Regions from separate parts of the Arthrobacter sp. P1_B9 genome, predicted to be linked through region 2. Evidence: predicted binding sites of a transcription regulator. Region 2 holds the regulator's gene; the other holds the start of a gene.
What was found. The regulator LexA, encoded in region 2, represses DNA repair genes until DNA is damaged. The targets are predictions, from matches to a motif close to TCGAACANNTGTTCGA.
Positions count from the first base shown of each region.

Region 1: a site for LexA is predicted at 5,959-5,974, ahead of AC1D1A_RS10550 (DUF6504 family protein). Genes of this name have one in related genera too.

Region 1 covers NZ_JBFUAA010000006.1:83,954-99,893, reverse strand. The annotation lists gene thrS (threonine--tRNA ligase) at 1-1,879, opposite strand, end outside; gene AC1D1A_RS10555 (DNA polymerase III subunit alpha) at 2,009-5,521, opposite strand; gene AC1D1A_RS10550 (DUF6504 family protein) at 5,518-5,853, opposite strand; gene AC1D1A_RS10545 (hypothetical protein) at 6,056-6,442, shown strand; gene AC1D1A_RS10540 (chorismate mutase) at 6,450-6,776, opposite strand; gene AC1D1A_RS10535 (VOC family protein) at 6,791-7,213, shown strand; gene AC1D1A_RS10530 (SOS response-associated peptidase) at 7,282-8,028, opposite strand; gene AC1D1A_RS10525 (mycoredoxin) at 8,289-8,546, shown strand; gene AC1D1A_RS10520 (S-(hydroxymethyl)mycothiol dehydrogenase) at 8,679-9,764, shown strand; gene AC1D1A_RS10515 (MBL fold metallo-hydrolase) at 9,776-10,423, shown strand; gene AC1D1A_RS10510 (DinB family protein) at 10,491-10,991, shown strand; gene AC1D1A_RS10505 (hypothetical protein) at 11,476-11,808, opposite strand; gene AC1D1A_RS10500 (VOC family protein) at 12,015-12,773, shown strand; gene AC1D1A_RS10495 (AAA family ATPase) at 12,830-14,242, shown strand; gene AC1D1A_RS10490 (GNAT family N-acetyltransferase) at 14,301-15,089, opposite strand; gene AC1D1A_RS10485 (FAD-dependent oxidoreductase) at 15,382-15,940, shown strand, end outside.
Region 2 covers NZ_JBFUAA010000007.1:178,423-194,362, reverse strand. The annotation lists gene AC1D1A_RS12180 (DUF1844 domain-containing protein) at 1-259, shown strand, start outside; gene AC1D1A_RS12175 (MFS transporter) at 399-1,712, opposite strand; gene AC1D1A_RS12170 (SseB family protein) at 1,775-2,716, opposite strand; gene priA (bifunctional 1-(5-phosphoribosyl)-5-((5-phosphoribosylamino)methylideneamino)imidazole-4-carboxamide isomerase/phosphoribosylanthranilate isomerase PriA) at 2,731-3,477, opposite strand; gene AC1D1A_RS12160 (hypothetical protein) at 3,519-3,677, opposite strand; gene hisH (imidazole glycerol phosphate synthase subunit HisH) at 3,678-4,427, opposite strand; gene hisB (imidazoleglycerol-phosphate dehydratase HisB) at 4,424-5,050, opposite strand; gene AC1D1A_RS12145 (histidinol-phosphate transaminase) at 5,122-6,240, opposite strand; gene AC1D1A_RS12140 (LysM peptidoglycan-binding domain-containing protein) at 6,309-6,713, opposite strand; gene lexA (transcriptional repressor LexA) at 7,246-7,995, shown strand; gene AC1D1A_RS12130 (ATP-dependent DNA helicase) at 8,108-10,243, opposite strand; gene hflX (GTPase HflX) at 10,236-11,834, opposite strand; gene AC1D1A_RS12120 (class I SAM-dependent methyltransferase) at 12,407-13,021, shown strand; gene dapF (diaminopimelate epimerase) at 13,002-13,955, opposite strand; gene miaA (tRNA (adenosine(37)-N6)-dimethylallyltransferase MiaA) at 14,007-14,912, opposite strand; gene miaB (tRNA (N6-isopentenyl adenosine(37)-C2)-methylthiotransferase MiaB) at 15,082-15,940, opposite strand, start outside.

The DNA.
Region 1 (15,940 bases), on a different contig from region 2:
TCAGCACGAACGGGACCTTGTCCTTGCTGGCCGTGCGGATCTTCTTCGGGAAACGGTCCGAGGAGATGTCCACCTCGGCGCGGATGCCGGCCGCCTTGAGCTGGTCCACAACGTCGAACATGTAGTCGTTGAATGCCTCCGCCACCGGGATGCCCACCACCTGGACCGGTGCCAGCCAGGCGGGGAAGGCACCGGCGTAGTGCTCGGTGAGCACGCCCATGAAGCGCTCCACCGAGCCAAACAGGGCGCGGTGGATCATCACGGGCCGCTGCCGGGTGCCGTCGGCGGCCTGGAACTCGAGTTCGAAGCGTTCGGGCAGGTTGAAGTCCAGCTGGATGGTGGACATCTGCCAGGTTCGGCCGAGCGCGTCCTTGGTCTGGACGGAAATCTTGGGGCCGTAGAATGCCGCTCCGCCCGGATCCGGGATGAGCTCGAGCCCGGAGGCTTCGGCCACCTCGGCGAGGGTGCGGGTGGCTTCGTCCCATGTGGCGTCGTCGCCTACAAACTTGTCCTCGTTCTTGGTGGAGAGCTCGAGGTAGAAGTCGTCCAGGCCATAGTCCTTGAGCAGGCCGAGGACGAAGTTCAGCGTGCTGGTGAGCTCGTCCTTCATCTGCTCGCGGGTGCAGTAGATGTGGGCGTCGTCCTGGGTCATGCCCCGGACGCGGGTCAGGCCGTGCACCACGCCGGACTTCTCGTAGCGGTAGACCGAGCCGAACTCGAAGAGCCGCAGCGGCAGTTCGCGGTAGGAGCGGCCGCGGGACCGGAAGATCAGGTTGTGCATGGGGCAGTTCATCGGCTTGAGGTAGTAGTCCTGGCCGGGCTTGCGCACGGTGCCGTCCTCGTTCAGTTCCGCGTCGATGTGCATTGCCGGGAACATGCCCTCGCGGTACCAGTCCAGGTGGCCGGAGACTTCGTAGAGGTGGCCTTTGGTGATGTGCGGGGTGTAGACGAAGTCGTAGCCGGCATCGACGTGGCGCTGGCGGGAGTAGTCCTCCATGGCCTTGCGGATAATGCCGCCCTTGGGGTGGAAGACCGGCAGACCGGAGCCGAGCTCGTCCGGGAAGGAGAACAGGTCCAGCTCCGCGCCGAGCTTGCGGTGGTCGCGGCGCTCGGCCTCGGCAATGCGCTCCTGGTAGGCCTTGAGCGCGTCCTTGGTGGGCCAGGCGGTGCCGTAGATGCGCTGCAGCTGCTGGTTGTTCTGGTTGCCCAGCCAGTAGGCGGCCGAGGAGCGGGTCAGGGCAAAGGCGTTGGAGATCAGCTTGGTGTTCGGCAGGTGCGGGCCGCGGCACAGATCGCACCAGATGCTGTCGCCGCTCTTGCGGTCCACGTTGTCGTAAATGGTGATGTCGCCGGCGCCGACCTCGACGTTGACGCCCTCGCCGGCCTCGGCGGCGTCATTCTTCCTGCCCAGCAGTTCGAGCTTGTAGGGCTCGTCCTTCATCGCTTCGCGGGCCTCGTCCTCGGACACCACGCGGCGAACGAACTTCTGGTTCTGGTTGATGATCTTCTGCATCATCTTTTCGAGCTGGCGGAGGTCTTCCGGGGTGAACGGTTCCGCGACGTCGAAGTCGAAGTAGAAGCCGTCCGTGATGTAGGGGCCGATGCCGAGCTTGGCGTCGGGGCGCAGCTGCTGCACGGCCTGGGCCATGACGTGGGCCGTGGAGTGGCGCAGGACGTTGAGCCCGTCCGGGGAATCAATGGTGACGCCCTCGACATTGGCGTCCTCGGGAAGGGGCTGGTCCAGGTCCTTCAACTCGCCGTTAACGCGGGCCACAACGACGTCGCGGCGCTCAAAGAAGAGTTCCGCGCCGGTGGTCCCGGTAGTCACCTTGGTCTCTTCGCCGTCGACGAGAAGGGTGATCTGCTGGGCATCTGACACGGGTGTCTCCTATTCAAAGTTAAGGCTTCGTAGCTTGTGGCGTACGGGGACCACAGCCAGCCTCGTCCATGCTATCGGTTTCTCCAGAGGCCAACCAACGCGCCACGAGCGAGCCGCACCGCCGGCCGGTCAGCCGCCCAGCCCGGTGATGGCGAGGTTCCTGCTGATCCCGTCCAGGGGGCTGGACAGGGGGCCGGACAGGTAAGGCTCCTGCCGGCCGGCGGCGCCGGGAGCCGATGCCGGAAACGGGAGGGTCTCCGGGCGGCTGAGGTCCCAGGCCATGGAGGCGCTGATGCTGATCCCCCGCGGCCCGGTCCGGCGGGTGGTGCCGCGGATCAGGAGCAGGCGGGTGCCGAACAGCAAGGGTCCGGACTGCTCCTGCGCCTCGTGGAAGAACACCGAATCCACACAGCCCGTGCCGTCGTCGACGCTGATGAACACCACCCGCCGGCCGCCCCTCATGGGCGGGGTCTGGGTGGCCACCCGGACCCCGGCCACCAGCACCTCCGTGCCGTTGCGCAGTCCCAGCAGCTTGTCCGCGGTGGTGACGCCCAGCCGGTCCAGCAGCGGGCGGTGGCTGGTCATGAGGTGCTCGCTGACGTCCACAGCCATCAGGTCCAGTTCCGCGCGGACGTTATCCACCATGCTGGGTGCGGGCAGTGCCGCCTTGAGGTTCGTCAACTCCACGTCCCCCAGCGGCAACGCCAGCTGGCCCTGAATGACTTCCACGCCCTTACGGAGGGGGCGGGCCTGGAGTTTTTGCAGGTGCTGGACAAGATCCGCCCGGTTGGCTTCTCCCCCGGACGCCCGGTGCAGCGAATCGAAGGCGCCCAGCTGGGCCAGTCGCTGGATGCTGGGCCGGCTGAGCCGCGACCTGGCCCTCAGGTCCGCCAGGGAGTCGTAGGGCTGGCCGGCCACAATCCGCTTCAGCTCGGCGCCGGAGAGCCCGAAGATGCCGTTCAGGCTCAGCCGGATGCCCAGCCTGCCCCGGTCTGGTCCGGATTCCACCCGCTCCACCCGGTACTCGGCCTGGCTCCGGTTGATGTCGAGGGGAAGGATGGGGATCCCCAGCCGGCGGGCCTCGGCCACGAGCAGGCGTTTGGGGTACATTCCGGGGTCGTGTTCCCACAGCCCGGCGAGGAACGCCTCCGGGTGGTGTGCCTTCAGCCAGGCCGACTGGTAGGTGGGCACGGCGAAGGCGGCTCCGTGGGCCTTGCAGAACCCGAAGCTGCCAAAGGCCTTCAGCGTGCCCCAGACCTTGTCCACTACCTCGGGACTGTAATTCCGGGCCCGCGCCTCCTTCCGGAAAAACTCCTCCACCCTGGCTTCCAACACGTCGTTGCCCAGCGCACGGCGGAACTCGTCGGCCCTCGCCAGCCCGCACCCGGTCATGACGTCGAAGGTCTTGAGGATTTGTTCGTGGAAGACCGTGACCCCGTGGGTTTCCTGAAGGACAGGTTTGAGGTCCGGGTGCGGGTAGACCTCGGGGGCGAATCCGTGCCGGTGCTCCAGGAAGGGCCGGACCATGTCGGATTTCATCGGGCCTGGACGGAACAGCGAGATGTCAATGATGAGGTCGTTGAATTCCCGGGGGGCCAACTTGCCGATCAGTTCGCGCTGGCCAGGGGACTCGATCTGGAAGCAGCCCAGGGTGTGGGTGCTGCGGATCAGCTCAAAGGTGGGTTCGTCGTCGAGCGGGACCGCATTGAGGTCGATGTGACCGTCCTCGGCGATGTAGTCCGGGCCGGTCCCGTCCGGGCCGGCCGGATGCGCGCCGGCGGCCACCACCTCGGCCTTGGACGGGTGGAGCCGGATGACTTCCCGGACGGCGAAGGCCATGGCGCTCTGCATCCGGACGCCAAGGACATCGAGTTTCAGCATGCCCATGGGGTCCATGTCGTGCTTGTCGAACTGGCTCATGGGCAGGCCCAGGCCGCTGGGCTGCACGGGGGTGCGGTCCAGCAGGGTGGCATCGCCGAGGATGACGCCGCACGGGTGCATGGAGATGTGGCGGGGCAGCCGGTCCAGCCGCTCCGTGAGGTCCACCAGCAGGTCCAGCTGCTGGTTCTCGGAGAAGCCTCGCTGCTCCACCCGGTCCGCGAATTCCTTCAGCTCGGGTTTCTCCACGAGGGCTTCGCGGAAGTGCCGGGCCGAGAACCGCCACAGCTGCTTGGCGATTTCCCCGACCTCGCCGTCGTCCATGCCCAGGGCCAGGCCGGCATCGCGCACGGCACCGCGAGCGCGGTACCCGTTCTGCATGCTCATCAGCGTGACGCGTTCGGCGCCGAAGCGCTCAAAGATCTTCCGGTAGACGTTGTGCCGTTCGGCGCTTTCGACGTCGATGTCTATGTCCGGCAGCGTGGCGCGGTCGCGGGAGAGGAAGCGTTCAAAGATGAGGTCGTGCTCGAGCGGGTTCACCTGGCTGATGTCGATCAGGTAGTTGACCAGGCTGGAGGCGCCCGAACCGCGCGCGGCCGCCCGGACGCCCAGGGCCAGGATCATCCGGGAGACCTCTGCGACGGTCAGGAAGTACGAGGCGAAGCCCAGCGAGTCGATGATCCGGAGCTCATGCTCCAGCCTGGCCCTCAGCTGCTGTTCCCGCTGCCCGGAAATGCCCGGGAAGCGGCGGCCGATGCCGGCCTCACACCGCAGGGTCAGTTCGGCGAGCGCGTCGCCGTCGATCCCGATCACGGATGCCTCCGGGACCACGGGCTGTTTCCAACCCATGTCGGCTTCCGGATCCATGCGGCAGCGGTCCGCGAGCGCCTCGGTCTGGGCCAGGAGCCGCTTGAAGTCCGCCGTGCCGTAGCCGGCGGCGTGGATGATCTCCTTGCCCAGCTGCAGCATCCGGGCCGCCGATTTGAGCCAGCCCTGCCCGTTGGGCTGCAGAAGCGGGGCGGCCGAGAGCTCGGGGAGGGATTTCAGTGTCCGGGCCGAGTCCAGCACATCGGCGGTGGCCGCGCCGTCCTCAGCCACGTACCGCACAGCGTTGCTCAGCACGGCGGGCACCCCGTGTTCTGCGGCGAGTTTGAGCATGCGCACCGCGTGGGCGGTGCTCAGCGGTTCCCCGGGCGGGCTGAGCTGGGACACAACCTCTGCCGCCAGCGTTCCGGGGGGCATGGCGTCCAGCCATCGTTTGAACAGGGTGCGGGGCCGCAGGTAGCGCCGGCCGCCCATGGCCCGGCCGACGTCGGAGTCCGGGCCGATCAGCACTGTCAGGACCGGCTTCAGGGTTTCCGGGTGCAGGGTGCGGGAGGCCAGTTCCGCCCGGGTGACGGCCACCGGCACTATTCCCCCGGCCTTGCCCGTGGTGCGGGCGTGGGCGTCGGAGATCAGCCGGCACAGCGCCCGGTAGCCGGCACCGTTGTTGTGTCCGTGCGCCAGCACGACGACGCGTCCCCCGAGCTGGGTACGGTGGTCGCCGTCGTCGTCAAAGACTGCAAGGTCCACCCCGACGATTGCATCCAGCCCGGCTGCCATGCACGCCTTCAGGTGCTTGACGGTTCCGTACAGGCCGTCGCGGTCCGTGCAGGCCAGCGCGGTGGCGCCGTCAGCGGCGGCCGCGGCGGCAAGTTCCTCCGGCCAGGAGACGCCATAGTGGGCGCTGAACGCGGTGGAGACGTGCAGATGGGTGAAACTCATGCTGATTCGGGCTTCCGGAGGGGCTGCAGGGCGTCGTGGATCTTCAGGAGCCGCCACCGGCCGCTGCCGACATGCCGGGTCAGGTCAAGGGTGAGGGTGGAATCCGCGGCGTGATCCCCGGCCGCACGCACCTGGACCCGCCAGATCTCATGGTCCACCAGGCCCGGCCCGCTTCCGAGTGGCGCCCGGCGTTCCTCGGCCCACCATTGGCGGCGTTCGTACCAGCGGACGGGGTCCGCGCAGACCGTGTAGCGCCGGCCGGCCCAGTCGAGGCGCAGGGGCTGGCCCGAGGGCGTGCAGACGACCTCCACGGACTCGCTGAAAATACCCACGTTGCCTCCCGACCCAGTCCGGGCTGGAGCCGGCCCAGTCCCCGCTTCGACTTCCTACGTCCATTCCGCTTCCGGCGCCCCCAGTTCCAGGCCCCATGAATTTATTCGAACATATCTTCGAATAAAATCAGTCTACGTCGGAGAGGCGACAAAACCCAGATCGGGGGTGGACTCACGCAGGTACAGGTAGCAGGATTGAGCCATGAGCTCCCATAACGCACTCCTGAAGCACGTAAGCATCGCCGCCAAGGATCCAACCTTGGTGGCGACTTTTGATATAGACGGAAACATCCCCGGCCAGGGCGCCTACGTGGTGGGGCTCTTGGCAGCCACCCCGGACTATTCCCACCAGCGCAGGATGGGGATCGAGTTCATGAACGGCGAAGCCGTGTCCTTCTACTGCTTCAGCCACGACGGCACCGAGGAAAATTTCGACCTCAAGGGGGTCGAACACTCGGGCAACACCATTACCGGCCATTTCCCGCTTACGACTGTGCTTGGCCTGCCCAAGGGCCATCTCATGACGGCCTTCAGCGATTGTGACGGCCGGGACTACCAGGCCAACGTGCCTGTCGAAGAAGCCCTCTAGGCATCTTCTAGGAGCTGGACTTGTACACTTCCAGCTCGAGCGTGATGAAGGCATCGATCATCGCCCGGTAGGTCTTCTCGACAAGTTCGACGTCGATGTCCTTCTTTTCCGCCGTGGCGCGGACGTGTTCGATGACCCGCTCCACACGCCCGGGCGCACGGACCTCGGCGCTGTCCGCCTTGAGGGTCCCGGCGATCCGGATCAGCCGTTCCCGGCGCCCGATCAAGGACACGATCTGCTCGTCCACCTCGTCAACAGCCACCCGCACGGCGGCGAGCTGTTCGCGGTCGGCCTGGGCGGCCTTGTCGTCTGCGTGATTTGTGGGCATGTGCATGACAGTATCGAAAGATGCAGCCACGAGTCGACTTCATATCGCTAGGTGTCCGCAGTGTTGACGCCTCACGCCGCTTCTACGTCGATGGCCTCGGATGGCCGGTCCACCGGGAAGTCCCCGGGGAGGTGCTCTTCATCCAGGTCAACCACGGCCTCATCCTTTCGCTCTGGGACGCGGGTCAAATGCAGACCGAGGCGGCCACCGATCCCCCTGCCGGCATTGCGTGCATCACGCTCAGCCACAACCTGGCCGGCACGGCGGACGTCGACCGGGTGATGGCCGAAGCCGGGACCGCGGGAGCCCGCATCGTTGCGGCACCGAAGACCCAGCCCTGGGGCGGCTACACCGGCTACTTCGCCGATCCCGACGGCTACCGCTGGGAGGTCGCCTTCAACCCCGACTGGTCGGTCGACGGCGGCGGCAAAGTAACGCTCTGACTCAGGTAACCAGTGCCGCCCCGTGCCTTGGCAGCCGCCGGGCAGCCGCCAGACAGGCCGGCGTACCGCTAGAACAGGCTCCCCACCGGCTGGATGAGTTCCGGTGAGTCATTCCTGACGTTCCCGACGGCGGTGCCGACGGCGTCGATCGTCCAGCCTTCCGCGACGTCGTGCGCCCCGGCCCGGACCAGATCCACGAGCCCGGCCGCATCATCCGCCTGCGGGTCCAGCCACGTCTGCATGGTCTCGCGGTTCATGGGCAGCGGAACCCTGTCATGCAGCGCGGTCAGCTCGGCCAGCATTCCCCCGGCGTAGCCCTCCGGCGGCGAGTCGGTGGTCATGATCGAGGTCGAGAGCATCCAGCGCTCCGGATCACCCTCTGCCTTGGACGGGTCCCGCCACCATTCATAGAGTCCCGCGAAGACAATGGGGCGTCCGTCCTTGGGATGGACGTAGTAGGGCTGCTTGGTGCGGCCCTCGCCCTTCCACTCGTAGTAGCCATCCGCCGGGACGGCGCAGCGGCGGGCGCGGGTCGCTTTCCGGAAGGCGGGCTTCTCCAGCACGGTCTCGCTGCGGGCATTGATCATCTTGGACCCGATGCCCGGGTCCTTGGCCCAGGACGGCACCAGGCCCCAGCGCGCAATGTGCAGTTGGCGGACCGGTTCTCCCTCCACAAGCCGTTCGAGCAGGATCGGCACATCCGCCGTCGGGGCCACGTTCCACGACGGCGGAATTGCGATCTCATCCTCCAGCCCGGCATCGAATTCGGCCAGCAGGTCTCCGACGGCCCGGGCCATCACGTAGCGTCCACACATGGCATCAGCATGCCACCGCACCCATCCCATGTCATCAGGGCTGCCGCCTGAGCCCGCCGAGGTCGCCGGAAACGTGCGAAGTCGCCGGAACTTTCCGGCGATTTCGCATCTTTACCGCGAAGTCGCGTCGGACGGCGTAGGGGGCAGCGCTCTCTGCGGGAATAGCGGGCTGCAGGGTACGGTTGTTGGCAGTGACGTACGACTTCAGTGGGCGCCCGGCCTGATACGCCGGCCCCATCCACTTACTTGAGGAGAACTTCGTGGACTTCACCCCCGAATCCGGCACCATCACTATGTTTTCGACCACGTGGTGCGGCTACTGCAACCGGCTGAAGAAGCAGCTGGACGCACAGGGCATCGGGTACACCGAGATCAACATCGAGGAAGTCGAAGGCACGGCCGATCTCGTCGAGCAGCTCAACGGAGGCAACCGCACCGTCCCCACCGTGCTGTTCCCCGACGGCACCGCCGCCACCAACCCCTCCGCAGCTGAGGTCAAGAGCCGGCTCGCCGCCTAGGCCCTTCCTGCATCCAAGGACACCACCAAACCACGACGGCGCGGCCTCCCAAGGGCCGCGCCGCCGCCCGTTGTGCCAGTAACCAGTAAGTTGTGCCAGCAATCCGCGTTCCAGAACAGAGGAGCTTGTTTCATGGTCCATAAAGTCAAAGCCGCAGTAGTCCGTTCCAAGAATGCCGACGTCACCCTGGAGACGATCCTGGTGCCGGACCCGGGCCCCGGCGAGGCCCTCGTGGACATCCTCACCTGCGGTGTCTGCCACACCGATCTGCACTACAAGCAGGGCGCCATCAACGACGACTTCCCCTTCCTGCTCGGCCACGAGGCCACCGGCGTTGTCAGTGCCGTGGGACCGGACGTCACCGAGGTCGCCCCCGGGGACCGCGTGGTGCTGAACTGGCGGGCCGTCTGCGGCGAGTGCCGCGCCTGCCGCCGGGGCCAGCCGCAGTACTGCTTCAATACCCACAACGCCACCCAGAAAATGACGCTGGAGGACGGCACCGAGCTGACGGCCGCGCTGGGCATCGGTGCCTTCGCCGAAAAGACCCTCGTAGCGGCCGGCCAGTGCACCAAGGTGGACGACGACGCCGATCCCGCCGCCGTCGGCCTGCTCGGCTGCGGCGTCATGGCAGGCATCGGCGCGGCGATCAACACCGGAAACGTCCAGCGCGGCGATTCGGTCGCCGTGATCGGCTGCGGCGGAGTCGGCACGGCGGCCGTCGCCGGCGCGGCGCTCGCCGGCGCCACCACCGTGATCGCCGTCGACATCGACGCCAAAAAGCTCCAGCGCGCCAAGGACCTCGGCGCCACCCACACGGTGGACTCCTCCGCCGTCGACCCCGTCGAAGCAATCCGCGAACTGACCGGTGGTTTCGGCGCCGATGTGGTGATCGACGCCGTCGGCCGCCCGGAAACATACAAGCAGGCCTTCTACGCCCGGGACCTCGCCGGCACGGTGGTCCTGGTGGGTGTGCCGAGCCCCGAGATGACCCTGGAACTGCCGCTGCTGGATGTGTTCGGGCGCGGCGGCTCCCTGAAGTCCTCCTGGTACGGCGACTGCCTGCCTTCGCGCGACTTCCCCACACTCATCAGCCTCTACCGGCAGGGCAAGCTGGACCTGGACGCCTTCGTGACGGAGCGGATCACGATCGACCAGATCGAGGAGGCCTTCACGAAGATGCATGCCGGCGCTGTGCTGCGCTCGGTGGTGGAGCTGTGAACGCCGGCCCTGTGAGCATCCGGATCGACCGGCTGGTCACCTCCGGGACGTTTTCCCTCGACGGCGGCACCTGGGATGTTGAGAACAACGTCTGGATCCTCGGGGACGACGCCGAATGCGTCATCATCGACCCGGCCCACGATCCCGCTGCCGTGGCCGCGGCCGTCTCGGGCCGGAAGGTCACCGCAATCCTGCTCACGCACGGCCACGATGACCACATCAGCGCCGTGGGCGAGGTCCGGACTCTCGTGAACGCGCCGGTGTACCTGCACCGGGACGACTGGATGCTGTGGGAGCGGGTGTTCCCCGGCACCGAGCCGGACCACGCCATTGCCGACGGCGACACGTTCGACGTCGCAGGGGCAAGACTCGTGGCACGGCACACCCCCGGCCACTCGCCCGGGTCAGTGTGCTTCCTTCTCGAAAGCGCAGGCACCGTGCTTGGCGAAAATACAGTGTTCAGCGGGGACACGCTGTTCCAGGGTGGCCCCGGGGCGACGGGCCGATCCTTCAGCGATTTCCCGACCATCATCGAGTCCATCCGGACCCGGCTCCTGCCGCTCCCGGCCGACACGACGGTCCGGACCGGCCACGGGGAACCCACAACGATCGGCACCGAAGCGCCGCACCTTGAGGAATGGATCGCCCGCGGCCACTGACCGCGTCCGCGGAAAGGCCCGGTCCACTGCTTCCGGACCGGGCTTTTCCGCCATAGGATGTGGGGCCATGAGCTCTCACCCCAGCATGGATCCGGCAACACTGGCCGCGGACCTGCGTACCCAGTTCGATGCATTCCTCGACGAGCATCGTGCGGACCTGCACGCCTGCCTGGACGGGCTCACCGAAGAGGAGGCCCGGGCCTCGCTGGTGCCGTCGCGGACCACCCTTCTGGGGCTGGTCAAGCACGCCGCCTTCGTGGAGAAGGTCTGGTTTGACGAGGCCATCACGTGCCGGCCCCGGGCGGTGATCGGCATTCCGGCCACCCCCGACGAATCGTTCATCCTGGCGGACGACGACACCATCGCGGGCCTCCAGGCCGCCTACCTCCAGGCCTGCGGGGACTCACGGCGTCGGGCCGCTTCGCTCGGCCTTGACGACCTTGTCAGAGGCAACCGGCGCGGCCCGCTGCCGCTGCGGTGGGTCTACCTGCACATGCTCAGGGAACTCGCCCAGCACTGCGGCCACGCGGATATTCTGCGCGAGCAGATCCTCGCTGCGCGCACCTGACGGCACCGGCCGCCCGTGTCAAGGTTCTAAACCAGAAGACCCGCATTGCACCATGGGTGCGGGTGAGCGCGGATGCGGCCACCCCCGATTGGTTTTCACAGGGCCGCATCCGCGCTGGTCTAGGGAAGCCCGGGTTCCGGCTCTGGTTCCGCGTGCCGGCGGCGTAATCGCGCCCCGGCCAGCTCACACAGCACAGCGGGGGCGCGCAAGGAACCGGGCCGGCCGGATGTCGTGTCCGATCTCAAGGCGAACGCCGTGAACGGGGCGACGGCACTGCCGGCGACAACGACTTTGATGGCCATGAGATAGGAACTCCCGCAACGAAGTTAGCAGCCTCTGCATGACCAAAATCAGAATATCAATTGCATTTGCCGCACAAAAGGAAAAGAGAGTAACAATTAACCTGCGGCTTTTTGGGCCGGCATCCCCGTAATCCGTGGCTCACCGTCTCTACAGTCCGGAAAGATGTGGGATGCGGATGAGGTCAACCGGCCGATGCGCTGGCCCATTTCGTGGACGGGGCGTATTCCGGGTAGTAACGCTGGATCTCTTGAACGGTCTTGCCGGCCCTCACCATTCGCTCAACGGACACCATGCTCCGGACTTCCTCGTCCGAGGACCGGGTGCTGTTCCACGGTCCCATCGTTCGGTAGCAGAAGTCATTCGGATCGTTCAGCCTGGCTTCGTTGTAGCACTCGGGATGATTCGAGGCATCAACTGCCGTGCCAGCAGGACCGGATTTCGATGCTCCGAATGCGGCGGACAGCCCCAGCGCGAGAAGTGGCGTGAGCGCCACGGCTGCAATTCCAGTTTTCATTCCTTTATTCATGGTTCCCCCAATTGGCCAGAAATATGTTGGCGAGCCTACCGCACAGGTGCCAGGTTTCCCGAGCGACGGTGTTTTCCCCTCGGTCATGGAGGATTCGGCAGTTTGCCTCGCCGGAATCGCAGTTGGGTCTTGATCCACTCGCGGTCTTGGGAAACAATGTTCGCGGCGTAACGGGCCCCGGAGAAAGGGTTTCAATGACAGCGCGGGATACCTCCTCAGTCGGCGCTCCGTGCTGGGTCGACACCTGGCAGCCCGACCCCCAGGCGGCCAAGGACTTCTACGGTCCGCTCTTCTGCTGGACTTTCGACGACCCCATTCCGATGCCGCCCGGGCTCGACGGCTTCTACTACGCCGCCCGCCTCCGCGGTCAGCTGGTTGCCGGAATCGGACAGGCGCCGCCGCAATCGCCGCCGGGGTGGATAACCCACGTGCGTGTCGTAAACGTCGGGGAAGCCTTGGCTCGTGCCGAGCGGGCGGGGGGCAAGCGCCTGGCGCCGTTTGGTGCCGGCCCGGATGACCGTATTGCTGTGCTCGCCGATGCCACCGGCGTCCCGTTCTGCCTGCGGCAGGCAGGAGGGAACGACGGCGCCCAGCTGGCCAATGAGCCGAATTCCTGGGCCATGAGCTCGCTGCACACCACAGATGTCGGGCGGGCCCAGGCGTTCTACGGTGCAATGTTCGACTGGGAACTCGAACCCGTCCCGAACGCCCCCTTCTCGCGGTGGCTCCGCTCCGGCCGGGTAGTGGCGGTGGTGGCAGCCACGGACGGCGTCGCGGTCCCGCCGCATTGGAGCGTCAATTTCGCCGTCCGCGACGCGGACGCCATTGCCCGGCAGGCCGTAACACTGGGTGGCAGCATCTTGATGGCGCCCATGGACACTCCGGGATTTCGCAGCGCCGTGATCAGGGACCCCCAGGGCGGCACCATCGCGGTCAGCGCAACCACCGGCTGACGCTTGCTGGAGAGCATGAGCGCCACACCGATTGGCGGCGCTGGTAGGGTCAGCCCATGGATGAAATTTTGGGGAAGTTCATCGACGATTTCGCGCGGCTCGTGGAGCTCGCGCAGTCCGGGCAGCGTCGGGGGCAACCGGGAACCCAGCTGCTGACTACGCTCACCGAGCATTTGGCGGTCCGGGCCGAATCAGTGTCAGTAGTGGTTGAGGAGATTCCGCCGCACCGATTCGTGGACGCAGACATCCTCATGGAAGAGCTCGCCGCCGAGGATCCTGAGTTCCGGCTCGTGGGCATCGGCGGCGGCGACCAACGCCACCATCACTCGCTGAGCGACATGCTGCAGCAGTCCCAGCTATATCCGCAGTTCCCCCTGTCCCAGCCGGACTACGCCAACTTAGCTGTCGGGCCGGACGAACAACGGCAGGCCGTGGCACTGGGGCTCTGGCTATTCAGCCATGGAGGCAGTCCCATCGCCGTGCTGCAGCGGGACGCCAACCCCCGGTATGGCCGGCAGTCAGCGTCCCTTGAGGTTTTGGCCGGCGCTACAGATAAGGCCGCACGCTTCCTCTCGGAGTTCCGCCGTGGGATGCAGCACCGCAGCGTGCTCAAGGGACAGGTCATTTCCCTGGTGATGGGTGAGTATGGTCCCAGCGCGGCCGGGGTGACGTTCCATGCACGGCCAGTCCTTGCCGCGTCGGATGTCATCCTGCCGGATGGCCTGCTGGAGAAAGTGTCGGACCACGCCTTAGGTATCGCCGAGCACCGCGAGTCTCTGATCAGGTACGGCCAGCACCTCAAACGCGGCGTCCTGCTCTACGGCAGGCCGGGGACGGGCAAGACCCATACGGTGCGGTATTTGTTGAGCCGGAGCGAAGGTGTCACAGCAATCCTTCTTTCGGGAGGATCGCTCGCCAGGATCTCAGAAGCCGCCACCATGGCCAGGGCGCTGCAGCCCTCCATCGTGGTCCTTGAGGACTGCGACCTCATCGCCGAGGACCGCAGCTTCGGGCACGGACCCCAGCCGCTGCTATTCGAGGTGCTGGACGCCATGGACGGTTTGGCCAGCGATGCCGACGTGGCATTCGTCCTCACCACCAACCGCGTGGACATGCTGGAACGCGCCCTGGCACAGCGTCCCGGCCGTGTGGACCTGGCCGTGGAAATTCCCATGCCAGCCCAGGCGGAGCGGGTTGCACTGATCAAACTGTATGCCCGCGGTATTCCCCTCAGTCCGAACTCGATTGAAGACGCCGCCGCCCGCACCGAAGGCACCACCGCTTCGTTCGCACGCGAACTCGTCCGCCGTGCGGTCGTTGCCGGCGCATTGGACGGCGTGCCGGTGGCGGACCATCATCTTCAGAAGGCTGTGGATGACCTGATGGCCGACAGCGCCGCGCTCACCCGAAGCCTTCTCGGCAGCGGCACCGGAGACGGCTCTGAGGGCATGGGCGGACCGTTCCCCTGACCGCCGGCGGCCTTCCATCCCGGGGGTTAGGACGTACCGCGCCAGTGCGCTTGGGCCCTCAGCGCCGCCAGCGGTACGGGGTGGTCGTTGAGACTCGCAGCAATCCATAGCGTTCCAGGATCGGTCGCGAATATTGAGTCGAGTCACTGTGGATGAGTCTCTTGCCGAGCGTCAGCGCGGCCCGGGCCCGGGCGGCCGTGAGGGCCCGGTAGATACCCTGACCACGCCATTCTGGTCGCGTCGCCCCGCCCCAGATGCCCGCGAATTCCGTATCCGGCACCGGCTCGAGGCGGCCCGCGCTCACGATCAGTCCTTCGTGTTCGGCTACCCACAGTTCCATGCCGTCGTCGCGCGCCATGCGTTTCAGGATTGCGTCGGCGTTGCCGTCGGAGACGTCAACGCCGAAAACCTCGTCCTGCATCGCGCTCATGGCGCGGATGTCCCGTTCTGCGCTCACCGGCCGCAGGCTGACGCCGGGCGGGAGCTGGACGTCCGCCGTCAAGGCGTTTGCCGGTCCGATCATGATCGACTCGGTCTCATCAGGCTCAAATCCGTTGTCGAGCAGTGCCCCGTGGAGCCCGGGCGCATGATCGTGACCACGGGTTTTCCACTCGACCCGCACGATTGCGGGATCGCTGCGGTAAAACGCGAGCGCTTCGGCCACCCACTGCGCGATCGTCAGGGCGTTGGCCCCATCGAGGTTCTGATAGGTCACGAAGCCCCTGCCGCCTGCGAAGGTCACCAGCCGCAGCGGACCCAGCCGTTCCACGCCGCTGGCACCGGGCGTCTCTGCAGCTGTCCGGAGTTGCTGGTCGTACGCCACAAGAAGTTCTTCAGAAAGAGTCATCGGCGTCCACCCTACAGCCACGCCGGACGCCGGATACAGGACATAGGACACCCGGCGCTCAAGTTCCCTCACCGAGGGGCAACCCGGCCGGAGCGATGGCTAAGTGTCACCTGCACTCCTGCCGCCGCCCCCAGCGCGGCCACGTGGCGAAGGTCCGCCCCCGCCGCAAGATCCCCCACGCTCCGCTCTGGAGGGCCTCCGCAGCCTCGTCGTACCCGGCCGCAGGCCTCTTCCGCGGCCAGCCCGCGAGGCTTAGACTCGATTGGCTTGAGCAAACAGGGAGAAGTTCGGCATGAGGCTCGTCGTCGATCTCACTAAGTGTCAGGGTTACGCACAATGCGCCTTCCTCGCCCCGGAGGTCTTCACGATCCAGGGGGACGAGGCACTTACCTACGACCCGGACCCTGACGAGGCGCAGCGCACGAGGATCCGGCGGGCAGCCGCGGCCTGCCCCGTCCAGGCCATCCGGCTCGACCAGCTTGAGGAGCCGCACAGGCCGCGGCCTCCCGAAGAAGCCCCGGGAACTGCCGCTGCCGCCGGGGGCAACGGGGGCACGTTCCTTCGATCCGGCAGGATTGTCATCGTGGGCACGTCACTGACCGGGCTCCGTGCGGCGGAGCGGCTGCGCGAGGAAGAGTTCACGGGCTCGCTGACTCTCATTGGTGAGGAAGCGCACGAGCCGTATGACCGGCCGCCGCTGTCGAAACAGGTCCTGGCCGGGTCGGTGCCGTCCGATGACACGTCGCTGCCGCGCCGCCGGGCAATCGACGCCGACTGGCGTCTGGGCGTCGCGGCCACGGGTCTGGATCTCGCCGCCAGGCAGGTGCATCTCGCCGACGGTGGCCGGATCG
Region 2 (15,940 bases):
GATGAGCGCCGCCGCGGTAAAGCTCGGCCTCGCCGCCGAGGAAAATGCCCAGGACCTCAAGGACCTGGACGAGGCCCGCAAGCTGATCACCGCCCTCGCCGGTCTGGTGACCGCAGCGGCGCCCGAAATCGGCTCACAGCACGCTGGACCGTTGCGCGACGGACTCCGTTCGCTTCAGCTGGCCTTCCGCGAAGAATCGATCATCCCGGACGCGCCGGGCAAGGGCCCGGGCGAGAAGTACACCGGCCCCGTCAACTAAGCACCCGTCAGCCAGGACAACGCCGGCGTGCGGACCACCCAGGTCCGCCCGCCGGCGTCGTTATTTTCCGTCCGCAGGATTTGCCGTTCACAAAGCCCGGGCGCGTGCCCGGAGTGGCGCAATGGCGGCAGGCCCGCGTTCAGACGCGGGCCAGGCGGCTGCGCCGGACCTGTTGCAGGGCCAGTCCCACCAGGCAGAGGGCCACGCCCGCCAACCCCACTGAGACGAAGCCGGCCGACGGGCCGATGAGGTCAATGAACAGCCCGGCAAGCGGCGCGCCCAGGGCCACTCCGCCGGTGAGCGATGACCCGTACCAGCCCATCGCCTCGCCACGCCGGCTTTCATCCACCAGTTCGGCCACCTTTTCCGAGGCCGCGGACAACACCGGCGCGCACAGCAGACCCGGCAGCAACGCGAGCAGGCTGAGCGTCCAGACGTCGGTCGCGAAGGCCATCGGGACCGTCAGCGCTGACATCCCCAGCAACAGGAGGATCGGGGAAACGGCCCGGTGCATGGCACCGTAGAGGACGCCGCCCACCACCGAGGCCGCGCACCAGAAGAGGAACACGATGCCGATTTCGGCCTGGTGGCCGCCGGTCTGGAGCGCCGCGACGATGCCGACGTCGGTGCCGCTGAGGACCATGCCGGCACCGGCGCCGACGGCAAACACGGCGGCTACGGCGGCGGTGAACCAGCTGAAGTTGTGGATGACCCTGTGGCGCAGGCCGGATCCCCGCCGGCGGCGCTCCTCGGCGGCGGCCGCCAGGGGTGCCAGTTCGGCTGCTGCCTCCTGCAGGTGGGCCGGCGCGGCGGCGACCACTGCGGCTTCCGCGCACTCCAGCTCCTGCGCCTCAAGCCCGGCGTCCGGGGAAGCACTCCGGGTGGGCGGGTTGAACCACATGAGGAAGAGCCCGGAGACGGATGTGGCCACTCCCACGACTGTCAGGCCCAGGACGGACTGGCCGCTGGTGGCGACGACGGCTCCGACGGCCGGGCCGATCATGAAGACCAGCTCGGTGGCGATGGCGTCGAGCGCAAAGGCAGTCCGGCGCTGTTCCCCGGGGGCCAGAACGCCCAGCGACTGCCGCACCACGCTGAAGATGGGCAGAGTCAGCAGGCCCCCGATGAAGACCAGGGGCAACAGGGCCTCGTAGGACACGTGCGGCACGATCGACCAGATCACGGCCTCGGAGACCACAGACGGAATCAGCGCCTTTCGCAGCCCCACGGTGTCGACCCGGCGTCCGCGCCAGGGCGCGCCGACGGCGATACCGATCGTCATCACGGCGGCGGCCGCTCCGGCGGCGGCGTAGCCCTGGCCGAGGGTCAGGACGATGTGCAGGGTCAGCAGGACGCCGGCCGCCGAGTGCGGTATGCGGGCGATCATGCCGACCAGCAGGAGGCGCCTGATGGGCCGGATGGCCAGCAGCTGACGGTAAAGCGCGAAATTCACGGACTATATCCTTCTGGTACTGCCCACGGCAGCACCGGGAGGTCCCCCCGTTGGGCCGTCAGCTATGGTGCTGCACGCTGCAGCTTGACCTCGATCGAATCAACCCGCTCGGCAAAGATTTCATTCCGGGCCCAGGCGTTATTGAGGCCGGCGACGATCGACTGCACGCCGGCGGCGTCGAGACCGTCTTCAAGGTAGAGGACCACACGGAGTTCCGGGCCGGCTCCCCCACCGGGGAGCCGCCTGCCATCGGCCGTGGCCGAGGCAACTCCACCCCCCGGATGAATTTCAACACGGCGGACCGCCGGAAAGCCAACCGCGCCTTCCCCGAGTGCACCCGCGAGATCGGGGTCGGCGTATGACGGCGTCCATGGCTGCTGCTGGGCGAGGGCCCAGACTGCCGGCCGGCGGACCACGAACGTCACTTCCGAGCCGGGATCGAGCACGAGCAGCTCCGCCCCTTCCGCGACCGCTGACAAGGCGGCCCGGGCCGCGTACACGGCGACCGGCCTGGCCTCCGGGTGCCACGCCGTCAGTGACGCTGCCGAGGTGAACACCGGCATGGCCGTCCGTCCGTCCGGCGCCTTGAGCGTCACCAGGGCCATGTCGGCCTGCTTGTCCGAGTGCAGCGGATCCCCGTTGGGCCCGGCCGCGGCCTCGCCCTCTTCGGCGAGCTGGGCGAGGATTGGCACGAACACCCGGGCGGTGGCCAGCGCGGCCACCACGGCCGCCTCGTCGCCAGTGCCCGCGGCGAGGTCGGACAAGGCCGCCAGATAGCCGGCGTCGGCGGTGCCGTCGTCGTCGTCGAAATTATGGATCTTGGCGTCATTGCCGGACAGGCTGCGCCCAGCCCAGGGTTGGCCGGCGGAGTCCGTGGCCCCGCCGGCGCCGGCAAGGGCCGCCGCGATATGCCCGGGCAGATGCCGGATGGGACCGGCCCCGGTCCCTGCCTGCACTGTCTCGTGGGGGTTATTGGGGTCGTGGGTGTCGTGGGAGTGCGTCATGGGCGCCTTCGCCGCTAGCGGCGGCCGGCGACGTCGAGGGCCTCGGGCAGGGTGAAGTTGCCGTTGTAGAGGGCCTTGCCGACGATGGCGCCTTCGACGCCGAGCGGCACCAGGGAGCGCAGGACCTTGAGATCCTCGAGGCTGGAAATGCCGCCGGAGGCGACCACCGGCTTGCCCGTTTTCTCGACCATCTGGCGCAGGAGTTCGACGTTGGGGCCCTGGAGCGTGCCGTCCTTGGTCACATCGGTCACGACGTACCGGGCGCAGCCGGCGTCCTCGAGGCGGCCGAGCACGTCCCAGAGGTCCCCGCCTTCCTTGGTCCAGCCCCGGCCGGCGAGGGTGGTGCCGCGGACATCCAGGCCGACGGCAATCTTGTCGCCGAAGCGCTCGATCACCCGGGCCGTCCATTCCGGGTTTTCCAGTGCCGCCGTGCCCAGGTTGACGCGTGCGACGCCGAGGTCGAGGGCCTTCTCAAGGGATTCGTCGTCGCGAAGGCCGCCGGAGAGCTCCACCTTGATATCGAGCCGGCCGACGACCTCGCGCAGGAGCTCGGCGTTGGAGCCGCGCCCGAACGCGGCGTCCAGGTCGACCAGATGCACCCACTCAGCCCCCTGCTGCTGCCAGTTGAGGGCGGCCTCCAGCGGGGTGCCGTAGCTCGTCTCGCTGCCGGCTTCGCCCTGTACGAGCCGGACGGCCTGTCCGTTGACGACGTCGACGGCGGGCAGGAGCTCGAGTACGGGCAGCGGGGTTTCGGTGGTCATCGTGGAGTCCTCAGCTTGGGGATGGGGGTGGGGAGGGGCGGTCAGGACGCCGGCAGGGTCAGGAGGTAGGCGGCCAGCAGTGACATGCCGGCGAGGATGTAGAAAACGATCTGCACCCAGAGCGGACTTTTCTGCTGGCGGAAGGAGATCCCGCCGCCAACCAGCAGGCCGGCCACGCCCATGAGCACCAGGGACCACATCTAGGCGGTCCCTTCCGGGGCTGCGGTACGGTCCGGGGCTGCGGGGCGCAGGCTTTGGACCCAGTTGCGCAGCAGCCGGGCGCCGGCGTCGCCGGACTTCTCCGGGTGGAACTGGGTGGCACACAGCGGGCCGTTTTCCACGGCCGCGATGAACGGGGCACCGTGGTCGGACCAGGTCACCAGCGGCGCAGCCATCCGCGGCTGGATGACGTCGAAGTCCCACTTCTGGACACCGTAGGAGTGCACGAAGTAGAAGCGCTCGTCCTCAACCCCGGCGAAGAGCCTGGACCCTTCGGGGACGGCGACGGTGTTCCAGCCCATGTGGGGCACGACGTCGGCAGGCAACAGTTCCACCTTGCCGGGCCACTCCCCCATGCCCTCGGCTTCGGTGCCGTGTTCGACGCCGGCCTCGAACAGCACTTGGAGCCCGACGCAGATGGCCAGCACGGGGCGGCCTCCGGCGACACGGCGGCCGATCATGCGGATGGCGTCAACGGCCTTGAGTTCGCGCATGACGGTTTCGAAGGCGCCGACACCGGGGACGACGAGGCCGTCGGCATTGAGGACATCCTCAGGCTTGGAGCTGAGGATGACTTCGGCGCCGGCCCGCTCCAGCGCGCGGACGGCGGACCGGACATTCCCGGAGCCGTAGTCCAGCACCGTAACTGTGGGCTTTCCCTGCGGGGAGACCGGCTTGGCCGCGGCGGCGGGGTCGATGATGGCCCCGTCGCGGAGCACCGGGCCGGTCACAAAGCACCCTTTGTCGACGGGATGCCCTCGACGCGGGGATCCGGCTCGACGGCTGCGCGCAGGGCACGGGCAAAGGCCTTGAACTGGGCCTCGACGATGTGGTGGGGGTCACGCCCGGCAGTGACGTTCATGTGCAGGCAGATCCCGGCGTGAAGGGTGATCGCCTCGAAGACGTGGCGGGTCAGGGAGCCCGTAAAGTGGCCGCCGATCAGGTGGTATTCCTGGCCTGCCGGCTCGCCGGCGTGGACCAGGTAGGGACGGCCGGAGACGTCCACGACAGCTTGCGCGAGGGCCTCATCGAGGGGAACGGTCGCCTCGCCAAAGCGGCGGATCCCGGCTTTGTTGCCCAGAGCGGTCCGCAGAACCTCGCCGAAAGTGATGGCCACGTCCTCGACAGTGTGGTGGACATCGATGTGGGTGTCGCCGGTGGCCTTGACGGTCATGTCGATCAAGGAGTGCTTGCTGAGGGCCGTCAGCATGTGGTCGTAGAACGGGACCGACGTGCTGATGTCTGAAACGCCGGTGCCGTCCAGGTTGATCTCGACCAGGACCGAGGACTCGCTGGTGGTCCGTTCCATGCGTGCGGTCCGGCCCTCGGCGGCGGTGGATCCGGTGGTGCTCATGTAGATGTGTCCTTTGGAAGAAGGCAGGGTGTTGGGCAATCTGGCGGGGACGATTGGGCTCCCCACCAAGTCTAGGCCTGCGGCTTTGCGGAGCCGGCCAGGATGAGTTCAAGTGCCTCCAGGAAGGCTGTGGTTTCTGTCTCAGTGCCGGCGGTGACGCGCAGGTGCCCCGGAATACCGACGTCGCGGATGAGGACACCGGCGTCCAGCATGCGCTGCCAAACCTCATGGGGGTTCTCGAGGCCGCCGAAGAACACGTAGTTGGAATCAGACGCGGCCGGGGTCAAGCCCAACCGCGTCAGTTCCGACACGATCCGGTCGCGCTGGCGCTTGATGTCCTCGACGTCCGCCATGAGCGCCTCCCGGTGGCGCAGGGCAGCCAGGGCCGCAGCCTGGGTGATGGCGGAGAGGTGGTACGGGAGACGCACCAGGCGCAGGGCATCCGCGACCTCCGGGGCCGCGGCCATGTAGCCGAGCCGCGCACCCGCGAGGGCGAAGGCCTTGCTCATGGTGCGCGAGACGATGAGCCGCTCCCGGCCAGGCAGCAGGGTGAGGGCACTGGGCGTGCCGTCGTGGGCGAACTCGTGATAGGCCTCGTCAACGATCACGATGGTCTGGCTGGCCTCGCCGGCCTCATAAACGGCCTCGACCACATCAAGGCCCAGCCCCGTGCCGGTCGGGTTGTTCGGGGAACAGAGGAAGACAATGTTGGGCTGAAGCTCGCGGACTTGCTGTGCCGCCGATTCCGCGCTGAGCCCATAGTCGGACGCGCGGACCCCGACGACGTACTCCGTATCCGTGCCGGAGGCCAGCAGCGGGTACATCGAATACGTGGGAGGGAACCCGAGGGCCGTCCGGCCAGGGCCTCCGAAGGCCTGGAGGATTTGCTGAAGGACTTCGTTGGAACCATTCGCGGCCCAGATGTTCTCCGCGTCCAGCCCATGGCCAAGGTATTCGGCGAGGGCTTCGCGCAATTCGGTGAATTCGCGGTCCGGATAGCGGTTCAGCCCGGCAGCGGCGGCGCTCACGGCTTCGGTAATCGCGGCGCGGACATCGGCCGGGACCCCATGGGTGTTCTCGTTGACGTTGAGCAGGATGGGGACGTCCAGCTGCGGCGCGCCATACGGACGCAGGCCACGCAGATTGGTTCGGAGGGGCAGTCGGTTGAGGCGCTCAAGCTGGTCAGTCACGTGACCAGTTTAAGTGGTAGCGGGACGGGCGCTGAAACTGTGACGCCCGCAACGGCACCCGGGGGTGGCTACTTGGACGGAACAAACAGTTGCTGGCCCGGCATCACACGCGCGGCGTCCAGATTGTTCAACTGCACGATATCGGCCACAACATCGCGGGGATCGCGCTCCGGGGCCACCGACCCGGCAATGGCCCAGAGGGACTCCCCCGGTTGGACTGTGACGGATACGGTCGGCGTCACCGAGAGCTGGTCTGCGGAATCTGCCGCTTTCGCGGGAGCGTTGAGGAATCCGCTGAAGGACAGGATGAACGCCGCCAGCAGAATCAGGGGGACGCCGAAAAAGACGAAGCGTCCGCGCCGGGTGAGCCGAAGCGGCGGCTGCTTGGTCCGGCCGCCGGAAACCGCGGCGGCGGCTCCTTGCTGCGCCCGCGACGGCGCGGAGCCGCGGCGCCTGGCGTTGAGCGGGTACACGTTGCCGTGACTGGAACCACTTTGGGCGAGGCCGCCTTGTCCGATGCTGCCGTGTCCGATGCTGCGGCGATCCGCTGCGCCACCCGGACCAACACCACGGTGGCGGGTCGTGACGCCCTGAATGTTAGTGCCGTCAAACGCGCTTGAAACTGACATGAACTGAGCCCTCCTGGACCATAAGTTGCCGCCCGGCGTACTCACGTACTCGCCGCCAACCGGCCGAACCTTCGAACATAGAACCGAACATTGCCTGCGAACCTAGATCGTCGGAATCGAACACATATTCGAATCTTACTTGTTCTGTTTTAGCACTTACTAACGAACGATGTCGAGACTCGCTAGAACAAATGTTTGAAAAAGGTCTGCGGCTGGCCTATTTTTGAGGGACAGGACAACCACTTTCGAACTCCCACTTTCGAACTACCAGTGGGAATTCATTCGTAGTTGATCAGCAGGGTCTGACATTTCAGGCCGGAAGTTCCCGGTGACAGCAGCCACGGCAGCCGGGCGGAACGGAAAGGCGTTGGCGAACATGGCAGCACAAGCCACCGGCGGCAGGGCCACCCCACGGAGCCCGCAGCCCGCCCGGGCCCCCAAGAGCCTCACCGTCCGGCAAAAGAAAATCCTGGAGACCATCCAGCGGTCCGTCACGGACAAGGGCTACCCGCCGTCCATGCGCGAAATCGGCGACACCGTCGGTCTCGCCAGCCTGTCGAGCGTGACCCACCAGCTCTCCCAACTGGAAAAGCTCGGCTACCTGCGGCGCGATCCGAAGCGGCCCCGGGCCATGGAAGTGCTCATGCCGCTGACCCTGGACGAGGGGGCCACACCGATATCTGGTATCGAGAAGTCCAGCCCCTTGCGGGCCGTCGGCGGCCTGTCGGTAACCGAGCTCGCCAGCGCCACTGACACGGCAATGGTGCCGTTCGTCGGACGCATCGCCGCCGGCGGGCCGATCCTCGCGGACCAGGTGGTGGAGGACGTCATGCCGCTGCCCCGCCAACTCGTGGGCCATGGCGAACTCTTCATGCTCAAGGTGGCCGGCGACTCGATGATCGACGCCGCCATCTGCGACGGCGACTGGGTGGTTGTCCGCCGCCAGGGTGATGCCGTGAACGGCGATATCGTTGCCGCCCTGCTGGACGACGAAGCCACGGTCAAGACCTTCCGCCAGCGGGACGGCCACACGTGGCTGTTGCCGCAAAACACCCAGTACGAGCCCATCCTGGGCGACCACGCCGTCATCATGGGCAAGGTCGTATCGGTACTGCGCTCCCTCTAAACTGCGCTCTCTCTAAACTGCGCTCCCCTTAGCCATCCGGGGCATGCTGCCAGTCCGGAGCGGCCACCCCGCGGCGGATTTCCGGCGCAGGGTGGCGGCCCCGGTTTGGGACTTAGGCTTTCGCGGAGTCTTTCGCCAGGCGCTTCAGGGCTGCCATGGCTATCGATGAATCGGTGGTGGGCCAGAACGGCGGCAGCGCGGCGCGCAGGAAGCCGCCGTAACGCTCCGTGGAGAGCCGCGAATCCAGCACTGCCACCACGCCCTTATCCGAGGTCGAGCGGATCAGCCGTCCGGCGCCCTGCGCGAGGCGGATGGCGGCGTGCGTGGCCGAGACGGCCATGAAGCCATTGCCGCCGGCCTGGGCCACGGCCCGCGAACGTGCCGTCATCAGCGGGTCGTCCGGCCGCGGGAAGGGAATCCGGTCGATGACCACCAGCCGGCAGGACACGCCAGGGACGTCGACGCCCTGCCAGAGGGACATGGTGCCGAACAAACACGTGTCAGGTTCGTCGGCAAACTGCCGCACGAGCGCCGTCATGGTCGACTCCCCCTGGCACAGGATGCTGAGGCCCAGCCGGGGCCGCATGGCCTCGGCTGCTTCCTCTGCGGCGCGCCGCGAGGAGAACAGGCACAGGGCGCCTCCGCCGGAGGCGCGGATCAGCTTCTCGAGTTCGTCCAGGGCCTCGGGGGACGTTCCGCGGCCGGGTTTGGGCAGGTGCCGGGCTACGTAGAGGATGCCCTGCTTCGGGTAGTCGAACGGGGAGCCGACGTCGACGCCGGTCCAGCTCGGGGCGCCGTTGCCAACCAGGCCCAGGCCGCCGGCGGCGGGTTCGAAGGCAGCGCCGATGGCCAGTGTGGCCGAGGTCAGGATGACGGTGTGGTCCGCGAACAGGCCCTCGCGCAACCGCCCTGCGACGCTCAGCGGGGCAACGTTGATCAACGCCGGCGCGCTCTCGTCCGGCTGGGAGTAGCCCTGCGCCGGGTCGAAGCTGCTGTTGCGGGAGAACCACACGACTTCGCGGTTTTCGCGCGCGGCCAGCAGGCGTTCACAGAGCTCCAGGATGACCATGAGGCGCGAGCGGGCCAGCTGCCGTCCGCCGTCCGCCGACACGGAGCTGTCCCCCTTGGAATCGGACAGGGCGGCGCGGCACGCGTCGCGCAGCTGGTCGATGCAGTCCAGCTGCTCGCTGTTCAGGCCGTTGGGCATCAGCCCGCTGGGGACGCCGTCGATGGCGAGCTCCAGGTGGGCGGCGGCATTGTTCAGCGCATCCACGGTGATGCCCGTGTGCTTCCGGGCCCCGGACGCGGCGGCGTGCACCATCGCCACGGAGAGCTGGCCCGAGACCGCGCCCGTGACGCGGTCCTGAAGTTCGTGTGCTTCGTCCACCACGACGACGTCGTACTCGGGCAGCACCGCCAGGCCTTCGAAGGCACTGACGGCGAGCATGGCGTGGTTGGTGACCACGACGTCGGCATCGGCGGCGTTCTGCCGTGCCAGTTCGCTGAAGCATTCGGCCGCGAGCGGGCATTTCTGCGCGCCGAGGCACTCCATGGAGGTGACCGAGACCTGGCGCCAGGCCCGGTCCGTGACGCCCGGCATGAGCTCGTCGCGATCCCCCGTCGCGGTCTCCTCGGCCCATTCGCGCAGCCGGACAACTTCCTTGCCCAGCTGGGAGGACGGCCCGCCAAGTGCGGCGGCGAAGTGCGGCACGGACGTGTCCTCGCCGAGGGAAAACAACTGTCCCTCGGAAGGTTCTTCGGACGGGAAGCCGCCCTCGAGTTTGTGCCGGCAGACGTAGTTGGACCGGCCCTTGACCAGGGCGACCTTGACGGGCCGCTCCAGGGCAGGGGTGATGGTCTTAAGCAGCCTGGGCAGGTCACGGCCCACAATCTGCGTTTGCAGTGCCAGGGTGGCGGTGGAGACCAGGGTGGGTTTGTTGCTGGTCAGCGAATGCGCGATCAGCGGAATCAGGTAGGCCAGCGACTTGCCGGTGCCGGTGCCGGCCTGGACCAGCAGGTGATCGCCGCTGTCTATCGCGCGCGCCACCTGCCGGGCCATTTCGTGCTGGCCATCGCGGCTCTGCCCGCCCATGCCGGACACGGCACGGTCGAGCAGCTTAACAACAAACTCCTCGCCGGCCGCGCCGGCAACCGAACCGGCGCCGGTGTCGGCGTCGGCCGGCCCAGCGTCGGCTGGTTCGGCGTCAGCTGGATCGGCGTCGGTCCTGGTCACCGCAGCCTCAGTCATTGCTGATGAAGGGATCCAGTTCGGCGGCGAGTCCTTCACGCACCATCACCACGGCACGGGTCCCGGTTTCCTCGTGGTCGAGGCTGAGGATCTCGGCGTCGCTCTCGTGGAGCTTGCTGATCAGATCCCCGCGGTTGTACGGGATGAGCAGTTCAAGCTTCACGCTGGGCCGCGGAATGCCGTCACTGATGGCCTTGAGCAGTTCCGGAATGCCTTCGCCGGTGCGGGCCGAGACCACCACGTGGCGCGGCTCGCGCTGCTTGAGCCGTTCGACCACGAACGGGTCAGCGGCGTCGGCCTTGTTCAGGACAATGATTTCCGGAACCTTGCGCGCGTCGACTTCGCTGAAGACCGTCCGGACAGCCGCGATCTGGCCTTCCGGATCCGGGTGCGAGACGTCCACGACATGCAGGATCAGGTCAGAGTCGGCGACCTCTTCCAGCGTGGAGCGGAATGCCTCCACGAGCTGGGTGGGCAGGGAACGGACAAAGCCCACGGTGTCGGCCAGGGTGTATCCCAGCCCGTCAGCGGTTTCGGCCTTGCGGACGGTGGGGTCCAGGGTGGCGAACAGGGCGTTTTCCACCAGCACCCCCGCGTCGGTCAGCCGGTTCAGCAGCGAGGACTTCCCGGCGTTGGTGTACCCGGCGATGGCGACAGAGGGCACGGCATTACGACGGCGGTTGGCGCGCTTCGTTTCCCGGGCAGGCTTCATGGCGGCGATTTCGCGCCGCAGCTTGGCCATCCGGGTGCGGATCCGGCGACGGTCCAGTTCGATCTTGGTCTCACCGGGACCACGCGAGCCCATGCCGGCACCGGCGCCGCCCACCTGGCCACCGGCCTGGCGGGACATCGATTCACCCCAGCCGCGCAGGCGCGGGAGCAGGTATTCGAGCTGGGCGAGCTCCACCTGCGCCTTGCCTTCACGGCTCTTGGCGTGCTGGGCGAAGATGTCCAGGATCAGCGCTGTACGGTCAATGACCTTGACCTTGACGATGTCCTCCAGCCCGCGCCGCTGGGACGGGGCCAATTCGGCGTCGACGACGACGGTGTCGGCGCCGGTGGACATCACGATGGCTTTCAGCTCCTGTGCCTTGCCGGAGCCGAGGAAAGTCCCGGGATCGGGCTTGGCACGCCGCTGGACGAGCCCGTCGAGGACCTCGGAGCCGGCCGTCTCAGCGAGGGCGGCAAGTTCACGCAGGGAGTTCTCCGCGTCCGCGAGGGTGCCCTCGGTCCAGAGGCCGGCCAGGACGACGCGCTCAAGGCGCAACTGCCGGTATTCGACCTCGGTGACGTCTTCGAGCTCGGTGGACAGGCCGGCCTTGCGGCGCAGTGCGTGCCGTTCCTCAAGGTCCTGCTGGTCGCCGTCGAAGTTGGTGTACACCTCGTCCAGGCGGGAGATGGCCTGCGCCTTGCCGAGCACCGACGTCGGGCTGCTGGTGCCAGCACCGGCGGCGGTGCCATGGCCGGTGCCGCCGCCGCGGCCTGGGGCGGGGGTGTCCTTGGAAAGGATCCGGTCGATTACAGCTTGAATCTCTTCAGGGCTCATGTCCTGGGCTGCTGAATCGGGTCCGGTGTTGGGGTGGCTGGTCATGGTCTCCTTTAAAGGTTCGGCTCTTTCAGAATAGTGCCGATTGTTGCTCTGTGGGGCGGTATTCGCGCTGGGCTGACGGCGGGGGGTCATGCGGGCCTCCTGGAATGCCCGCGGCAACGGTGCCGGGGCGGGGCTGGCTCCGTGCGGAGCGGCGGCTGGGGACGGTAGAGGCGGCTACGGCGCCTGGCTGCGGGGACACTGGCTGTGTGGGCGGTGCCGGTGCCGGTGCCGGTGCAAACACGTTGAGGTAGGTGCCTCCGCCACGCCGGGCCCGGGAGCGGGCCAGGGAGCACGGTGCTCGAAAACTGTGCCAGCAAAACACGGTGCCTGGGAAATGGTTGGATTCCAAGTGGTGCGGGCGCCCGCGGGTGAGAAAACTCACCCGTGCAATGGCGCACTCAGCGGAAGGCGTTTACCTGCGTCGCTACGGAGTCCCCCGGAGTACCTGTCAAGGACTGGATGGGACCCGTGCCGGCTACTTGGAGATCAGGATCATGTTTTGTAGCGTAGCAGACGCCGGCGCTCCCACCCGGTTTCCCATACGGGCTGGCCGCGAACTAATCTGGCCCATTATGGAGTCTGCACACTATTTCAGCGCCCAGCCGGCCGGGCCCTTTACCCGTAAGCCGCTCACCGTGGATCTTGCCGGTGAGACGCGCCGGCTGCAGACGTCCTCGGGGATCTTCAGCCCGGACGGGATCGACAAGGGAACGGCCGTGCTGCTGGCCGACGTCCCGGCGCCGTCGCCGCAGGGCAACCTGCTGGATATCGGCTGCGGCTGGGGACCGATCGCCCTGACCATGGCCCTGCGGGCACCGCACGCCCAGGTCTACGCGGTGGACGTGAACGAACGCTGCGTGACCCTGACCAATGAAAACGCCGGGCTGTTGGGGCTGCACAACGTATCCGCCAGCACGCCGGACGCCGTGGACCCCGACCTGCGCTTTGACACCATCTGGTCCAACCCGCCGATCAGGATCGGCAAGGATGAACTTCATGCCCTCCTTCGCCTGTGGATTCCCAGGCTGGCGCCGGGCGGATCGGCCTGGCTCGTGGTCCAGAAGAACCTCGGCTCGGACTCGCTGCAGCGCTGGCTCTCGGCGGAGCTCGACGCCAGCTTCAGCGTGACCCGGGAGAGCACGTCGAAGTCGTTCCGGATCCTTCGAATCAGGAAAGCGTCCCGCTAGCGACGATCACGGCCGGGCCGCTGAGTTCGACGTGTTCGTGCCCCTCCGGGCCCAGGAAGAATTTCACGCCGACGACGCCGCCGGGGACGTGGACGTTCCACGCGTCCGGTGCGCCCTGGCCGGCCCAGTGGCGAATCGCGACGGCGGCGGCGCAGGCGCCCGTGCCGCATGACTGGGTCTCCCCCACTCCGCGCTCGTGGACCCGCATGGTGATGGTGCCGGTGCCGTCGTGGACCAGTGGTTCGGAGGGCACAACGAATTCGACGTTGGTGCCGTGCGGCGGCGTCGGGTCCACCCGGGGAGCCGTGAACAGCTGCGTGGCCTCCAGTTCGGCTGTTTCGGCCAGGGCCACGACAGTGTGCGGGTTGCCCATGCTGACGGAGAGGGCGGGCCGTGCGACTTCGAGCCCGTCGGCGCTGACCAGCGAGTCCATGGCCCGCGCGGTCGCCTCGCCCGGGAAAATGAATTCCCAGGGGCCCATGTCCACGGCGTAGCCCGCAGCCGTCCGGACGATCGTCTTGGCACCGCCCCGGGTTCCAATGACGAGCGATTCGCCGGCCGGCAGGTCCACGAGGCCTTCGGCGATGAGGAAGTGCACAAAGACGCGGACTCCGTTTCCGCACATCTCAGAGAGCGAGCCGTCGCCGTTGCGGTAGTCCATGAACCACTCGGCATCGGGGTGCGCGGTCAGCAATTGCTGCCCCTCGGGCAGGAGCCGGGAAGGCACGGCCCGGATCAGGCCGTCGCCGCCGATGCCACGGTGCCGGTCACAGAGCGCCGCGACGTGCTCCGGGCTCAACTCGAGCGCGCCGTTGGGGTCTGCGATCAGGACAAAGTCGTTGCCCGTTCCGTGGCCTTTGGAAAACTTCAGGCCGCTCAGCGGGGCGGTATCGCCGGCAGTACGGTCAGCGGCTACGGCTTGGGATTCGTCCATGCTCCAAGGTTACCGTTCCGCCCCGACCGCTCCGGCACCGTGACCCAAGCGCTACGCCGGAGGCAGAACCGGCGTCGCCCGGCAGAGGCCGGCGGCCTCGGCCACGAGGTCAGGATCGTGCCAGCCCAGCCAGGTGACCCGGGGATCCGCACGGAACCAGGTCAGCTGGCGGCGCGCGAACTGCCGGGTGGCGATGATGGTTTCGTCCGCGGCCTGCTCCACGCTGGAGGCACCGTCGAGCACCCGGAGGAACTGCGCGTAGCCGAGGGCCCGCGGCGCGGTCCGGCCGCCGCGGAGCCCGGCTGCGTCCAGCCGGCGGACTTCGTCCAGGAGCCCCCGGTCCACCATCGCGTGGACCCGGTCGGCCAGGCGCTGCCGGAGCAGTTCCCGGTCCACCTCGAGTCCGATCTGGATGGCAGGCTGGAAGTATTGGCGGGCCGGCATGAAGGAGCTGAATGGCCGCCCGGTGAGCTCGAAGACTTCCAGGGCGCGGATGATCCTGCGCTCATCGCCGAGCCTGCCCGCGGAGACGGGGTCCACTGCCTCGAGCCGTCGCCGCAGGGGCGCGGGGCCCGCGGTAGCCAGTTCCGCCTCGAGCCGGCCGCGGATCTCCGGATCCGTGCCGGGGAATTCCAGGACGTCGAGGGCGGCGCGGACGTAGAGTCCGGAGCCGCCGGCCAGGATGGCGCGCTTACCCCGGCCGTGGATGTCGGCGATCAACGCCCGGGCCTGCTGCTGGAAGTCCGAGACGCTCGCTTCCTCGGTCACGTCCAGAATGTCCAGCAGGTGATGCGGCACACCGCGGCGCTCCGCCTCGGTGATCTTGGCGGTGCCGATATCCATGCCGCGGTAGAACTGCATCGAGTCGGCGTTGATGACTTCACCGTCGAGCTCAAGGGCGAGGGAGACTGCCAGGTCTGATTTGCCGGATCCCGTCGGCCCGACGACGGCGATCACCGGCGGCGCGGCCGGCCGTGCCCCCTGCGCCGCCGCATTTTGGGCAGCGTCCTTCTGGGCAGTGCCCTCGACCGCCAAGGCCTGGGCTGTGTCCTCGACCGCCGTGGCGCGGGCTGCTGGGTTCTGGACTGCTTCGTTCCGGGGAGCGCCCTGCGGGCCGGGCACGGCGCTAACGGCCGCGGACCGGGAGGCTGGGCATGCCCAGCGACACGCCGGAGGTGCCCGACGCGCTGGTCTTGCCCGCCGGGCTGGTTTTGCCTGCTGGGCCTGCGCCGCAGGAATCTGCCTGCGACCGGTCCCAGGCATCGCCGGCACGGGACCGGCGCAGGCTGTAGTCCTCGGCCGAGGCGGGGTCGGAGACGAGGTGGAACGCCGCCGCCTCTGTGATGGTGACAGTCACCAGATCGCCGGGCCGGGGCACTTCGGCTCCGGCGGGCACGGAGAAGTGCACCAGCCGCTGGTCCTGGGACCGGCCGGAGAGGCGGTGGGTTTCCCCAGCCTTACGGCCCGACTGGGCCGTCACCATGACCTCGACGCGGCGGCCAAGCTGCCGGGCGTTTTCCTCGGCGGCAATCCGGTCCTGCAGGGCCGTGAGGCGTTCGAAGCGTTCCTGGACCACGGCCTTGGGCAGCTGGTCCGGCAGGTCCGCGGCGGGCGTGCCCGGCCGCTTGGAGTACTGGAAGGTGAAGGCGGTGGCGAACCGGGACTTCGCCACGACGTCGAGGGTGGCCTGGAAGTCCTCCTCGGTCTCGCCGGGGAACCCGACGATGATGTCGGTGGAGATGGCGGCGTGCGGGATCTTCTCGCGGACCTTGTCCAGGATGCCGAGGAACTTGGTCGAGCGGTAGGACCGCTTCATGTCCTTGAGGACCTTGTCCGAGCCGGACTGCAGGGGCATGTGCAGCTGCGGCATGACGTTGGGCGTCTCGGCCATGGCGTCGATGACGTCGTCGGTAAAGGCGGCCGGGTGCGGGCTGGTGAACCGGACCCGCTCCAGGCCCGGGATGTCGCCGCACGCCCGCAGGAGC